One region of the Salinicoccus sesuvii genome, then DNA from elsewhere that is predicted to be linked to it. Evidence: riboswitches for the same ligand, from Rfam matches in the RefSeq annotation. Region 1 holds a riboswitch; each other region holds the start of a gene.
The links. Region 1 has a riboswitch for S-adenosylmethionine ahead of ACFOJ8_RS07050 (methionine ABC transporter ATP-binding protein). Riboswitches for the same ligand answer to the same signal wherever they lie in the genome.
Positions count from the first base shown of each region.

Region 2: another riboswitch for S-adenosylmethionine. It lies ahead of ACFOJ8_RS11310 (O-acetylhomoserine aminocarboxypropyltransferase/cysteine synthase family protein); the one in region 1 lies ahead of ACFOJ8_RS07050 (methionine ABC transporter ATP-binding protein).
Region 3: another riboswitch for S-adenosylmethionine. It lies ahead of metK (methionine adenosyltransferase); the one in region 1 lies ahead of ACFOJ8_RS07050 (methionine ABC transporter ATP-binding protein).

Region 1 is NZ_JBHRWV010000007.1:248,238-253,080, reverse strand. Features, by position in the region: gene ACFOJ8_RS07060 (ABC transporter ATP-binding protein) at 1-571, shown strand, start outside; gene ACFOJ8_RS07055 (ABC transporter ATP-binding protein) at 568-2,319, shown strand; SAM riboswitch class I at 2,387-2,489, shown strand; gene ACFOJ8_RS07050 (methionine ABC transporter ATP-binding protein) at 2,548-3,570, shown strand; gene ACFOJ8_RS07045 (methionine ABC transporter permease) at 3,554-4,213, shown strand; gene ACFOJ8_RS07040 (MetQ/NlpA family ABC transporter substrate-binding protein) at 4,215-4,843, shown strand, end outside.
Region 2 is NZ_JBHRWV010000009.1:147,410-152,252, forward strand. Features, by position in the region: gene ACFOJ8_RS11300 (YkvI family membrane protein) at 1-647, opposite strand, end outside; gene ACFOJ8_RS11305 (hypothetical protein) at 716-967, opposite strand; SAM riboswitch class I at 1,059-1,155, shown strand; gene ACFOJ8_RS11310 (O-acetylhomoserine aminocarboxypropyltransferase/cysteine synthase family protein) at 1,224-2,501, shown strand; gene ACFOJ8_RS11315 (homoserine O-succinyltransferase) at 2,501-3,415, shown strand; gene ACFOJ8_RS11320 (chorismate mutase) at 3,442-3,735, opposite strand; gene aroF (3-deoxy-7-phosphoheptulonate synthase) at 3,752-4,789, opposite strand.
Region 3 is NZ_JBHRWV010000002.1:102,735-107,577, reverse strand. Features, by position in the region: gene ACFOJ8_RS03220 (nuclease-related domain-containing protein) at 1-822, opposite strand, end outside; gene ACFOJ8_RS03215 (hypothetical protein) at 1,141-1,371, shown strand; gene metK (methionine adenosyltransferase) at 1,424-2,617, opposite strand; SAM riboswitch class I at 2,708-2,813, opposite strand; gene pckA (phosphoenolpyruvate carboxykinase (ATP)) at 2,964-4,544, shown strand; gene ACFOJ8_RS03200 (NUDIX domain-containing protein) at 4,590-4,843, opposite strand, start outside.

The DNA of each region.
Region 1 (4,843 bases):
ACAAGGCGGTCTAGTCATTGACGGCATGAGCATAGCTCAACTGGATAAAACAGCATTGAGGGAGAAGATTGGCTATGTTTCCCAAGAGAACATCCTTTTTTCTAGAACTGTCAGAGAAAATATTCTTTTTGGTAACCCACATGCGACTGTTTCTGAACTCGAAGAAGCAATTAGTCTCAGTGCGCTCGATACCGATCTAAAACGTATGCCTCATGGACTGGATACGATGGTCGGGGAAAAGGGCATCGCTCTAAGTGGCGGTCAAAAACAACGCATTTCCATAGCAAGAAGTCTAATCCGTGATCCCGATATTTTAATTATGGATGACGCACTCAGTGCTGTTGATGCGAAAACAGAAAAACGAATCATCGACGGCATCAAAAGCAACCGTACCAGCAAAACAACCATCATCGTGACTCACAGATTGTCTGCTGTACAGCACGCAGATAAAATTGCGGTGTTGGATGACGGTGAAGTTGTTGAAATGGGCACACATGAAGCACTATCAGCAACCGGTGGCTGGTATAGCCAGCAGAACGACTATTACCGTACTGGGGGTGAAACAACATGAAAGAAATTAAAAGATTAATGGTATATGCCATGGCATTCAAGGGCAGATTCGCACTAGGTATTACATTAATGATACTGATGGTCGGATTTGAATTGCTTGGACCGGTAATCGCAATGATTATCTTAGATCGGCATATCCAAGACGCAGCAGGACAGATTGAAATGTTGCCAATCTATCAGCTACTTGGAGTATTCCTTGGTATCAAACTGCTGCATGCTGTGTTCAGCTACTTCCAAGAAGTGGTTCTGCAAAACTCAGGGGCGCTAGTAGTACAGAAAATGAGGAATGATGTGTTCCAGCATGTCCAGCGGTTGCCAATCCGCTACTTCGATGACCTACCAGCTGGCAAGGTGGTAGCACGAATCACCAACGATACAGAATCAATATTAAATATGTTCTCTGTTGTGTTGCCATTGTTTTTAGTTAGTAGCCTGACTGTTGGCGCGATTACTGTTATTACGCTATTCATTAATATCTGGACTGGTCTGGTCATGCTGCTGTTTGTACCTATTATTATTGTGTGGATGATACTCTACCGTAAATATTCGAACGACTTCAACCATACTAGAAGAGAACGTAATAGTGATATTAATGCGATGATTAACGAATCTATCAGCGGCATGCCAATTATTCAGATCTTCAACCGTGAATCGCAGATAACGCGGGAATTTGAGGAACTGAATAACGATTATCTTAAAAGTACTGGTAGTCTTATTAAGCTGGATAGCGCTTCCGGGCAGAACTTGATGGGAACGCTTAGATCACTTCTTTTTGCAGTAATGGTCTACATTTTTGCGTCTAGTTTCCTTGATGCACAAACGGCGCTTACTGTCGGTACAATGTATATCCTTGTAGACTATATAACACGGTTCTTCAATCCCTTATTCAATATTATTGGACAGCTTGATATATATGAGCAGGCACGCGTTGCTGCGGTAAAGGTATTTGAGCTACTAGACGCAGAAGTTGAAACGGAAGAAGAGGAGCATCTCGGCAATTTCAGCGGACACATTTCATTTAATGAAGTAAGCTTTTCTTATGATGATAAACATACAGTACTCAAAGATATTAGTATCGACGTGTCGCCGGGAGAAACCGTGGCACTCGTGGGCCATACAGGATCCGGTAAGAGTTCAATCATCAACCTGCTGATGCGCTTTTACGATCCGGTTCGCGGAAAGATACTCTTCGATGGTAAAGACACGAGAGAATTTAGCAAGCAGTCTCTACGGCATCATATGTCAATTGTACTGCAGGATCCCTTCATTTACAGCGGATCTCTACTTTTCAATCTGAGACTGAACAACGAAGAAATTTCTGAGGCAGAAGCAAGAGCGGCCCTCGCTAGTGTTGGCGGTGAAGAGATGCTGTCACGGATGGAAGAGGGAATGCATACTGAGTTGACAGAACGTGGATCCACACTATCACTTGGTGAACGCCAACTCATTTCATTCGCACGTGCCATGGTATTCAATCCGAAAGTATTGGTACTGGATGAAGCGACGAGCAACATCGATTCCGAAACGGAACAGATGATCCAGCATGCCATGAAAGTCGTTAGTGCAAACCGCACGACATTTATCATCGCTCATAGACTTTCGACCATCCAGCATGCAGATCAGATCCTGCTGCTTGATAGCGGTCTTATAGTTGAAAGCGGAAATCACGAAGAACTACTTGCCAAAGGCAAGGAGTATGCCAAGATGTATACGATGCAACTTGGACAGCCAGTCAGCATAAATATCTAATAATTAATATTGTGAATGTTGACAATTCTCATTTGCTCATGTAGAGTTATGAACATTCAATTGAATACTTTTATCCAGAGAAGTGGAGGGATTAGGCCCTTTGAAACTTCAGCAACAGGCCCGGAGGGTACTGTGCTAAATCCTACAAGCGACCGCTTGGCAGATAACCGTGAAACCATTTGCCATTTCGGCAGATGGTTTTTTTATTTTACATAGAGGGGTGATTGCATGGCCATTGTATTGGAAGATGTATCAAAGACTTATGAGGTTAAAGGCAGAAAAGTAGAAGCGCTTAAACGGCTTTCGCTGACTGTGGGAGACGGGGAAATATTCGGCATTATCGGATTCAGCGGTGCTGGTAAGAGTACTCTGCTCAGACTAATTAATCTATTGGAAGCTCCGAGCTCTGGTAGTGTTAATGTAAATGGCACGGCACTTGGTAACTTGTCCAGTGAGAAGCTACGAGCGAAAAGACAGAAGATCGGCATGATCTTCCAACAGTTCAATCTCATTGAATCAAAAACGGTATATCAGAATATTGAATTCGTTCTGAAGGCAAGCAAGTATGATAAGAAAAAAGTGAAATCACGCATCGAGGAATTGCTTGCGCTTGTCGGATTGAGTGACAAGGCGGGCAGCTATCCCGGGAATTTAAGTGGGGGCCAAAAGCAACGGGTCGGGATCGCTAGGGCCCTAGCAAACCATCCTGAAGTACTTTTATGCGACGAGGCAACAAGTGCACTCGATCCCGAGACAACGAAGACGATATTGAAGTTATTGAAGAAAATCAACCGGGACCTTGGTATCACTATTGTACTCATCACGCACGAAATGGGAGTCATCAAGGAGATTGCGGACCGCGTTGGGGTGATGACAGCCGGTGAAATAGTTGAAGAAAGTGACGTCTACAGTATATTCAGCCATCCTGAGCATGCTGTAACAAAAGGATTCGTGCAGGATATCTACGACTTTGCTATTCCACCTCATATCGAAATGAATGATCGCTCGGATGTCATTACTATCAAATTTTTAAACGAAAACGCTGAGGCTAATTATGTCAACCAGCTCTATCGTCACTTCGAATGTGACATCAGTATATTGAATGGTCGTATTGAATACATTCAGGATATGCCGCTCGGATTCTTGATGCTTCATGTTCAAGGAGATCCACAGGAAATTTCAAGACTCAAAGCATTTATCGATGAATCAACAGGAATAGAAAGGACTGAAATCCATGCAGAGACTCGCTGAAATTGCACCGCTCTTATATCGTGCACTGCTTGAAACTACACTTATGGTGTCGATTTCCATATTCTTTGCGGTATTAATTGGGTTGCCGCTTGGCATTCTACTTTACATAACGGCAAACCCACTGCTGTTCCGGATCAAGCCGCTTAATCAGGTGCTTGGCGCCATTACTAACGTCATTCGTTCGTTTCCTTTCATTATCCTCATTGTTGCCATCATGCCGGTAGCCACCTGGCTGACTAATAGTTCGCATGGACCAGTTTTTGCGAGTGTCGCACTCTCTATCGCAGCAGTTCCGCTTTTTGCAAGATTGGTGGAAACAAGTTTCAACGGGGTGGGCAAAGGTGTAATAGAAGCAAGTATTGCAGGCGGTGCTTCACTGATACTCATCATTACAGATGTACTCATTCCTGAAGCAAAACGTGGCATCACCCAAGGGATTACTTTGACAATTATTTCTATCATCGCTTTCAGTGCGACCGCCGGTGTAGTAGGGGGCGGCGGTATCGGTGACCTGGCCATTCGTTATGGATATTATCGCTACGATACAGTGACGATGATTGCCACTGTTGTTGCGCTAGTGATCATAGTGCAGCTTGTACAGTTGATTGGGGACTTTTTAACAAGAAGACAGGAGGGGAACTGATATGCGTGGCATAATTATATTTCTAGTTTCGACACTCGCTGTAATCATTGGCACTAGTGCGCTCCTATACGAAGGGGAGGGCGAGGTCATTACGATAGGCGCATCGACCGGGCCATACAGTGACATGGTCAACTTTGCTTTAAAACCTGCGCTCGAAGACCAGGGCTATACAGTAGAAATCGTCGAGTACACAGATTACATCCAGCCGAACAATGCACTCAATAACGGTGACCTGGATGCGAACCTGTACCAGAACAAATCCTTCATGACCGATTTCAATGAAGAGAACGGCACAGACTTCATTAACCTTATTCAGGTGCCGACTGCGCCTATGGGGTTATACTCCAGTCAGTTCGACTCGATTGAAGAAATCGCAAACGGCAGCGAAGTAGCATTGCCGCTTGATCCGGTCAATTCATCACGCGGCTTCCATACGCTGGTCGATGCAGGACTCATTGAAATTGCAGAAGACGCTAACATGCTTGCCGTTGAAGAATCTGATATAATCCAAAATAACAAAAACCTTGAGTTCATCTATCAAGATTCAGGACAGTTGCCGCGGAGTGTAGATCAGATTGGTTTGTCTCTGGTGCCTGGCAACTTTGCACTAGCAAGCGGTATGGACCTGGC
Region 2 (4,843 bases), on a different contig from region 1:
ATCATAGTCAAGAAACTAAAAGCAACAGCAATAGTAAAACCACTATATGTAACGGCATTCCACCACCAAGGTCCCGGTGGTGTGGCTTCCGGGTTGGCATACTGATCCACTTCACTTAGTGGTAGAGAAGGATTCAGAAAGTTGACGATGGCAATGATGACGACAATCGCCAGTAGATAAGGCGTAATTGCACCTAGTGCCAGTACAATACGATCGAAATCAAGATTCAGAGTAATAAATACAGCCAAGATTAATATCAATGAACCAATCCATGGAGATACACCGAAGCTTTCGTAGAATGTGGAACCAGCACCCGCAAACATAATAACCGCTACACCATAGAGGAAGAAAGAAAGTACAACATCAATGATGCGTCCAAAAGTCTTCCCGAACATATTCAGCAAAGAATCAATGTATGATTCGGCCTTGATATCGAATCCAACATCTGCTGTCCACTTGCCCGTAAATAGTACCAGTAACCCCGAGAGAAGAACGGCGAAGATACTCACTGCTCCATTATTTGTGAAAAACTGCAATATTTCCTGACCTGTCGAGAAGCCTGCACCGACCACTACACCGGTGTAGGCGAATCCTATTTTGAGGACTTGCTTCACATTGGACACCTTGACCACTCCATAAATTTTCAAATTTTTGCTATGCAGTATCCATACTATACTTTGGGTGCTGCATTAGCAATTGGAAGAGAACTGAAGTTCTACTGGGAGCCTATGACGACCCGACTGTACATGTAGTCCGCTTCAGGTCTCTCTAGGCCATAATCTTTCATAAGCAAAATTATTATCTCCTCTTTCGATTTCCCTTCTTCTATATACTTTAAAATACCGTAATGCATCTCCTTCATACGATTACGATCGTCTATTCTTATCCTAGTCTGCACCAACATACGTCGACTGTAAATAAATAGTACGAATGTCACAAGCATAAGTAAAATAATAAAGACATCCATCTATCTCACCTTCCCACTTGAAAAGTTGAAAAATTAAAAGTATTTGACAAACTTACTTCCATCATAGTACCATAGTTTTTAATTAAATAATTGCTTATCCAGAGTGGCGGAGGGAATGGCCCTACGAAGCCCAGCAACCTTTTCAGTAAGGTGCTAAATCCAGCAGGTATTATCCTGAAAGATGAGTGACTCGCGAGTCTTCCTTTATCTTTGGGTAGGCTCTTTTTTTATTAATCTGTTCTTGGAGGAATGTAAAATGGCTAACAATCACCGTTTTGAAACAAGACAACTTCATGCTGGACAAGAAATTGATGGGACAACAAATTCTCGAGCACTGCCTATTTACCAGACGACCTCCTATGTATTCGATGACACCAAACATGCTTCAGAATTATTCGGCTTGCAAGATAGCGGCAATATATATACGCGTATTATGAATCCTACAACGGCAGCCTTAGAGACCCGGGTAGCTGAACTTGAGGGTGGTGTCGCTGGCCTCGGTGTCGCTTCCGGCATGGCGGCCATCACTTATGCCATACAGGTTTTAACCAACAGTGGAGATCACATCATTTCTACAACGAGTCTATATGGTGGCACACACACACTTTTCACCCATACCTTTAAAAAGTTCGGTATCGAAACATCCTTAGTCGATATTAAAAATCCGGAGAATGTTTCACGTGAAATCAGAGATAACACCAAAGCCATCTTCATTGAGACAATCGGTAACCCGGAAGGAAATGTTGCAGATATACAAGCACTTGCGGAGATTGCTGAAAAGAATGATATCCCTCTAATTGTTGATAATACTTTTGCTACACCTTACCTGTGCCGACCAATTGAGCATGGCGCACACGTTGTAGTCCACTCTGCGACCAAGTTTCTCGGTGGACACGGCACTTCCATTGGCGGTGTAATTGTAGATGGTGGCAATTTTAATTGGGACAACGGCAAGTTCCCAGGTCTTACTGAACCAGATGAATCCTATCACGGTCTGATATTTACTGAAGCGTTTGGGCCGGCAGCCTACGCTTTCAAAATAAGAACCACACTCCTCAGAGATACAGGAGCTGCTCTTTCGCCATTCAATTCATTCCTGCTAACACAAGGTATAGAAACATTATCACTCCGGATGGAAAGACACGTAGAAAATGCAGAAAAGGTTGCTGCATTTCTCGAGCAGCATGAAAAAGTGGAATGGGTCGACTACGCCGGACTTGAGTCTAGTAGATATTATGCTGCTAAAGAGAAGTATCTTCCAAAAGGCGCCTCTTCGATATTTACTTTCGGTGTAAAAGGCGGCTATGAAGCAGGAAAGACATTCATCGAAACTTTGGAGCTCTTCTCTTTACTTGCAAATGTAGGCGATGCCAAGTCTCTTGTCATACATCCAGCTTCCACTACACATTCGCAATTGAATGAGGAACAACAACTCGTAGGAGGCGTCAAACCGGAGACCATCAGATTATCTGTGGGTCTTGAGCATATCGACGATATTCTGGATGACCTTAAGAAAGGGCTGGATGCAATCTAATGCCGATTAAAATTATTGAAGGTCTGCCTGTAACGGAACGCCTTCATAAAGAAAATGTTTACACTATAGAAGCGAAGCGGGCCTATACCCAAGATATACGACCGCTTCGCATAATCATCTTAAACCTGATGCCAAAGAAAGAAGAAACCGAGCTCCATTTACTTAGACTACTCGGGAATTCACCCCTTCAGGTGGATATCGATTTCATGTATATGACAACCCACCATAGCAGGAACACACCAACCAGCCACCTACAGAAGTACTATCACACTTTAGAAGAAGTGCGAGATAGACGTTACGATGGCATGATCGTTACGGGCGCCCCTGTTGAAACACTGGATTTTGAGCAAGTAAATTATATAGAAGAACTCCGTGAAATCATGGAATGGTCACAGACCCACGTTTTCTCCAGGTTCTTCATCTGTTGGGGCGCGCAGTTTGCATTGAACCACTATTTCGGCATTCGAAAATCGCTCTTGCCAAATAAATTGTTTGGCATTTTCGATTATAATAATGAAATGCCAAGCCATTCATTAATGAGAGGATTCGACGACACATACCGCGTCCCCCAATCTAGACACACACAGGTCGACAGAACAGCCTTGGAAAATGTAGAAGCGCTCGACATACTATCCTCTCACCCCACTTTTGGACCGGATATCATATGTACGAAAGACCAGCGCAACCTCTTTATATTTGGACATCTTGAGTATGAGCGCAACACCCTTAAGAACGAGTACGACAGGGATCATGAAGCAGGTGAAGAAATAGCTCTACCTAGCAACTACTTCCCAGAAGATGATCCATCGGCCGATCCTTTATTTACCTGGAAAAGTCATGGACATTTGCTTTTCGGCAACTGGATTAATGAAACCTACCAGAATACCTACTACGACCTCTCAGAACTAAAATAGCCTGCGATAATATCGCAGGCTATTCTTCATATCTTATGGGAGACATTGTATTTTCTTAAGTTTTCATGCTGACGCTTTTTGGAGAGTGCCATGAGATGTCTGAAAAACGAGTCAGCATAGATCTCCAGACTTTGATCTTGCAATCTTTCTACATTTCTACAAACAACTTGCTCTTCACGCGCTTCATCGAATACTGGAATATCATTTTGTATCTTATACTGAGCGATATTCTCTGCAACTTGCATCCGTGCTTCGAAAAGCGCAATGAGCTCTGCATCCAGTTCGTCAATTTTATATCTCAATTTTTCATGTGTATTCATGGCTACTCCTCCTTATCTAGTGCTGCACAATCTGTTTGCCTGTGGCCGTCTTCTTCTCCACATCAAGCAATACATTGATTGTCTGCATCAATTCTGCGAACTCGTCTGGTGTCAGACACTGTTGTCCATCACTCCATGCATTTTGAGGGTCTTCGTGCACTTCAATCTGCAGCCCATTTGCACCTGCCATCACCGCTGCTTTTGCCATTGACGGGATGAGATGTCTTACTCCAGCTGCGTGACTTGGATCTACCACAATAGGAAGGTGGGATTCCTTTTGGATTACAGGCACTGCTTGGATATCCAATGTGTTTCTGGTTGCCGTCTCGAAAGTTCGGATACCTCTCTCACAGAATATGACGTTATCATTTCCGCCAGCCATAACATATTCTGCAGACATCAACCATTCTTTCATTGTGGCAGACATACCACGCTTCAATAGAACAGGTTTGTTCGTCTCTCCAACGGCTTTTAGCAAATCGAAGTTTTGCATATTACGTGCACCAATCTGAATGACATCCACCATCTCGACGAAATCATCGATGTAATCCGTAGACATCAGTTCCGAGACGATTGGTAGTCCTGTTTCTTCTTTGACGACGTTAAGAATGCGCAATCCCTCGAGTCCAAGGCCTTGGAAAGCGTACGGTGACGTTCTCGGCTTGAAGGCGCCACCTCTGAAAGTATTTGCGCCTGCTGCCTTGAGCTTTTTGCCAAGCGCAACCATGTCATCCTCGTTCTCGACTGAACAAGGCCCAGCACATACCATGAAATTTTCTGCTCCTACTTTGACACCATCGATGTCTATGACGCTATCATCTTCGTGAAATTGTCTGTTTGCTTTCTTGTATGGCGCTTGGATACGATGAACCCCCTCAACAATCCTGTATTTTGCAAAATCATTTTCCGTAACTACCGATGTATCGCCAATCAGTCCGATGACTGTACGATTTTTACCATCTGACCGGTTAACTCCAAAACCTGCCCCCTCGATATTCTTGACCAGCTCTTCAATTTCCTGTTCCTTAGCATCGTGCGCAACATGAATAATCATAATAAAACCTCCCATTGAATTTATAAAAATAAAACCGCCACTTATTTATATAAA
Region 3 (4,843 bases), on a different contig from region 1:
GAAGAAATTTTCGAGTTCCTCTTCTCCTACCAGCACTTTTATAGACGGGTCTGTAGAATAGTTAGAAATTGAATAGTTTCCATTGTCCTGAGGATTGAAGTAGATCATTGGAACAACATCATATTGAAGTTTAAAGATATTCTTTAACTTCTCAGCAGAGACTTTTGTTTCCTCGATGGTATCGTTATAATAGTTCACTGACACATTCGTATCATCGGACTTTTCAAAAATTAAAGTCTGCTCCTTTGACTTATCTAGCTCAAGGAGATCGAAGAAAGATTCAATATAAGGAAGCGCTTCGAAGTTGCTCTCGCTTACTCCATGTAGAATATGTCCCTTCCAGTACTTGGAATCGATTAGATAAATGCCAGTACGTGTGAGTACAAGATGATCGATTTTTCGTGTATTGGTATAATTTCTAGATGGTAGGTAGACATTCGATAAAATATACATATCCGTTTCCCGAATCTTTTCACTGCGAACCAGACGTTCTTTTAGCTGAATCAGAGCAAGATCCGTGAGGTATTCACCCTTGTCCACCGTAAACTGACGAAGACTTGAGAGCTTATTATTCAGAAGCGTCGTTTCGTTGTGGTAGTTTTCATTTAGAGTAGATACTTCTTTTTTATGTTCGAGACGCTGTGCTTCGTTATCGGATTCGTACTTTTCGACAAGATTATCTTTTTCCTTTTCATAATCCTTCTCGAGCGTATTCACTTTGTTCCTATGTTTCAAATAATAGACCAAGAAAGCAATGGCAATGATGACGAGCAGTGCTGCCAATGCAATAAAAATTGGATCTGTGAAAATTTCCGTGTTCATGGCTTTATTTCATATCCTTCCGTATTAAAATGGGTCATCTTGACTCAAGCTCTGTTCATTATATCAAAATAACATCAATTTACGATTAAAATAAATAATTTTGTAGATATTGACTCCCCTTTTGGTATCTATTATATGAAGAAAATTTTTAGTAACACTTTCATCAATTCGGATAATTTTACTTTTATACAGATTCGTAGGTTACTTCATGTTTTATTATCGTCCGCACGGGTAATACTTTACTAACTTGCTAGTAAGATTAGAGAGATAGCGAGTGCCAGAAATTGGCCCATAGTTAAAAACTAGGAGGAATAATCAATGGAACTCAAAAAGTATCTAATGGCGGGCGGCTTTGCATCTGTACTTGTACTCGGTGCATGCGGCGGTGACGACTCAATGGAAGAAGATACCATGGAGGAGGACACAATGGAAGAAACAACCATGGAAGACGAAACGATGGAAGATTCAACAATGGAAGACGACATGGAGATGGAAGATGACAGCATGGAAGATGACATGGAGATGGATGATACCGACTCCGACAGCTAATACCACTTCCGAATATAAAGGATCTCGGCCGGGCCGAGATCCTTTATTTGCTTTAATTCACTTTAAGGCTTGATAGAGACGTTTTCAATTGTGGAGCTTTATCAAGCTTTTCCCAAGGAAAATCATGGTCGCCACGACCAAAGTGACCATAGCTGGCTGTATTTTTGTAAATCGGGCGACGTAGATTGAGCATATCTATAATCCCGTCCGGAGAGAGATTGAATGTCTCGCGTATGACGTTGACAATATCAGATTCTCCGTAGTCCGAAGTACCGAAGGTATCCACTGAAATCGACACAGGTTCACTTACTCCGATTGCATAGGCTAGCTGAATCTCACATTTGGATGCGATATCTGCAGCCACAATATTCTTTGCAATATATCTGGCCGCATATGCTGCAGAACGGTCGACTTTTGTAGGATCTTTACCACTGAATGCACCACCACCATGACGGGCATATCCGCCGTACGTATCTACAATGATCTTTCTGCCTGTTAAACCAGCATCCCCTTGCGGACCCCCTATAACAAATCGGCCGGTCGGATTGATGATATATTTTGTGTCTTCATCTAGCAGCTCAGTAGGGACCACTTTTTGAATCACTTGCGCAATAAGGTCTTTGCGGATCGTTTCGGTTTCTATTTCCTCATGATGCTGGGATGAAATGACGATAGTATCCACTCTTTTGACGGCGCCTTTTTCATCGTACTCTACGGTAACCTGTGTCTTTCCATCAGGTCTCAAGTAGTCTATGGTTCCGTCTTTTCTCACTTGCGTCAAGCGCCTCGACAATTTGTGAGCCAGTGATATTGGCAACGGCATGAGTTCTTCCGTTTCATTACATGCAAAGCCGAACATTAAACCCTGATCGCCGGCGCCTGTAGAAATGGCATCGGTCTCCCTTGTTTCGACAGCATTGTTGACACCTTGCGCAATATCAGCCGACTGCTCATCTATTCCAGTCAATACGGACATTGTTTTGTAGTCATAACCATACTTGGCACGGGTGTAACCAATCTCCTTGACAGTTTCTCTTACTATTTTAGGTATATCAACATAAGTATTCGTACTTATTTCTCCGACGATCATTGCCATACCGGTGTTAACAACCGTTTCACAGGCAACTCTTGCATTCTCATCCCCTTTTAGTATTTCATCCAGTATTGCATCGGATATCTGATCCGCAATTTTGTCGGGATGCCCCTCAGTTACGGATTCAGAAGTGAAAAGTCTACGTTCTGCCATTGCATATTTCTCCTTTATGATTATTAGCTATCTCCCGTTACCAAAAAATAAAGCCTTTTCCCAATAATACGAGAAAAGGCTCCGCTCTTCCCCTTATCGATCAGAATAACTTCTGCATCCTTTAGCACCTTTCTTTATAGAAAAGAGGTTGCTGGGCTTCATCGGGTATGTTCCCTCCACCGGCTCTTGATAAGAGATAACTTAGACTATAATATACTAGATGATTGCGTCCAAATCAAGTGAATATTATTTTTGTAAATATTATGTTACGTCATTTATCAATGTGTTATACTAATTCGTGAAAGCTACATCTACTTTGAAAATACATAAAATGGGGGCGATGATTATGACAGACCATAGAGGACTTATCGAAAATTTGGTAACTAGAAAAAATTCACATATCCAGCTTTCTACATCTCAACTGGTTGAAAAGTCTTTGGAAAGAAAAGAAGGTAAGCTTGCAGCAACGGGTGCGTTGCGCGCTGAGACTGGTAAGTATACTGGGCGTAGCCCGAAAGACCGTTTTATCGTCAAAGACGCGGTATCGGAACATAAGGTAGACTGGGGAGAAGTCAATCAGCCTATCTCACAAGAAATTTTCGACAACCTTTTCGAGAAGGTCATCAATCACCTTGGAGACAAGGAAGAAATTTTTGTTTTCAACGGCTATGCCGGCGCGGATGAAAAGACGCGTCTTGATCTTAGTGTCATAAATGAGTTCAGCTGGCATAACATGTTTGCCCGCACTATGTTCATCCGTCCCGAGAGTGAAGAAGAAGCTCGCACCATAGAGCCACAATTCACTGTAATTTCTGCACCGACATTCAAAGCTGACCCTTCGACCGATGGTACGGAGTCGGAAGCTTTCATTATCGTTTCACTTGAAAAGGGAGTTATTTTAATCGGAGGAACCGAGTACGCTGGTGAAATGAAAAAATCCATTTTCTCCATTATGAACTATCTGCTGCCTGAACAAGGCGTTATGAGCATGCACTGCTCTGCGAACGTTGGAGAGAACAAGGACGTTGCGCTGTTCTTTGGACTCTCTGGTACGGGTAAGACGACACTTTCTGCTGATTCTCAAAGAGAACTGATCGGTGATGATGAACATGGCTGGAATGAAGACGGGGTATTTAATATTGAAGGCGGATGCTACGCTAAGACAATCAACTTGTCTGCAGAGAAGGAGCCTGAAATCTTTAAAGCCATCAAGTTCGGCTCTGTGCTTGAGAATGTTGTCATTGACGAGTCAGGCATACCTGACTACGACGACAATACACTTACCGAGAACACCCGTGCAGCCTACCCGATCGACCATATAGACAATGCACGCATCCCATCTGTCGCTGGCCATCCGACGACCATCATTTTCTTGACTGCGGATGCATTCGGTGTACTTCCCCCTATCTCAAAGCTGACTAAAGAACAGGCCATGTATCACTTCCTGAGCGGATTTACTTCGAAGCTTGCCGGTACAGAACGAGGTGTGACCTCGCCGCAGCCAGTATTCTCAACATGCTTTGGTTCTCCTTTCTTACCATTGCACGCAACGACCTATGCAAATATGCTTGGTGACCTGATTGATGAGCATGGAGTCGACGTCTATCTGGTTAACACTGGCTGGAGTGGCGGCGAGTACGGTGTCGGCAAACGTATGGATCTTAAATATACCCGTTCGATGATCAGAAGAGCCATCAGCGGAGAACTGCTACTCAATCCGTTTGAAGAGGATTCCACTTTCGGGCTAAGTATTCCGGCTTTTGTTACCGGTGTACCTAAGGAAATTCTCAACCCGAGAAATATTTGGATTTCAGAAGAAGCTTATGATGAGAAAGCCTACAATTTGAAGCAATCCTTCATAGAGAACTTTAAGAAGTTTGGGACAGAATCTGAAAGTATCGCGAAAGCAGGCGGCTTTAAACTCTAGCAGAAAAGTAAATACGCCGGATACCGAGCTCGGTATCCGGCGTATTTACTTGAATGTTTCGTGGGCTTTGCTCATCTGGTACAAGTAGTCTATACAGCAATCATCGAGAAGAAAACTTCTTTTGTCTTCTGGTATTTCCTCCACCGTACTACAGACGATGGGGCCATATGTTTCGCCATATTCACATATGAAGGAGATATCATTCACTTCGGCAAAATAGACTCCCTTTGTGAATGGTTCTGTATCATGAACTGTATATGCTCCGATATAAGTTACTACATCAAGGCTCGCACCTGTCT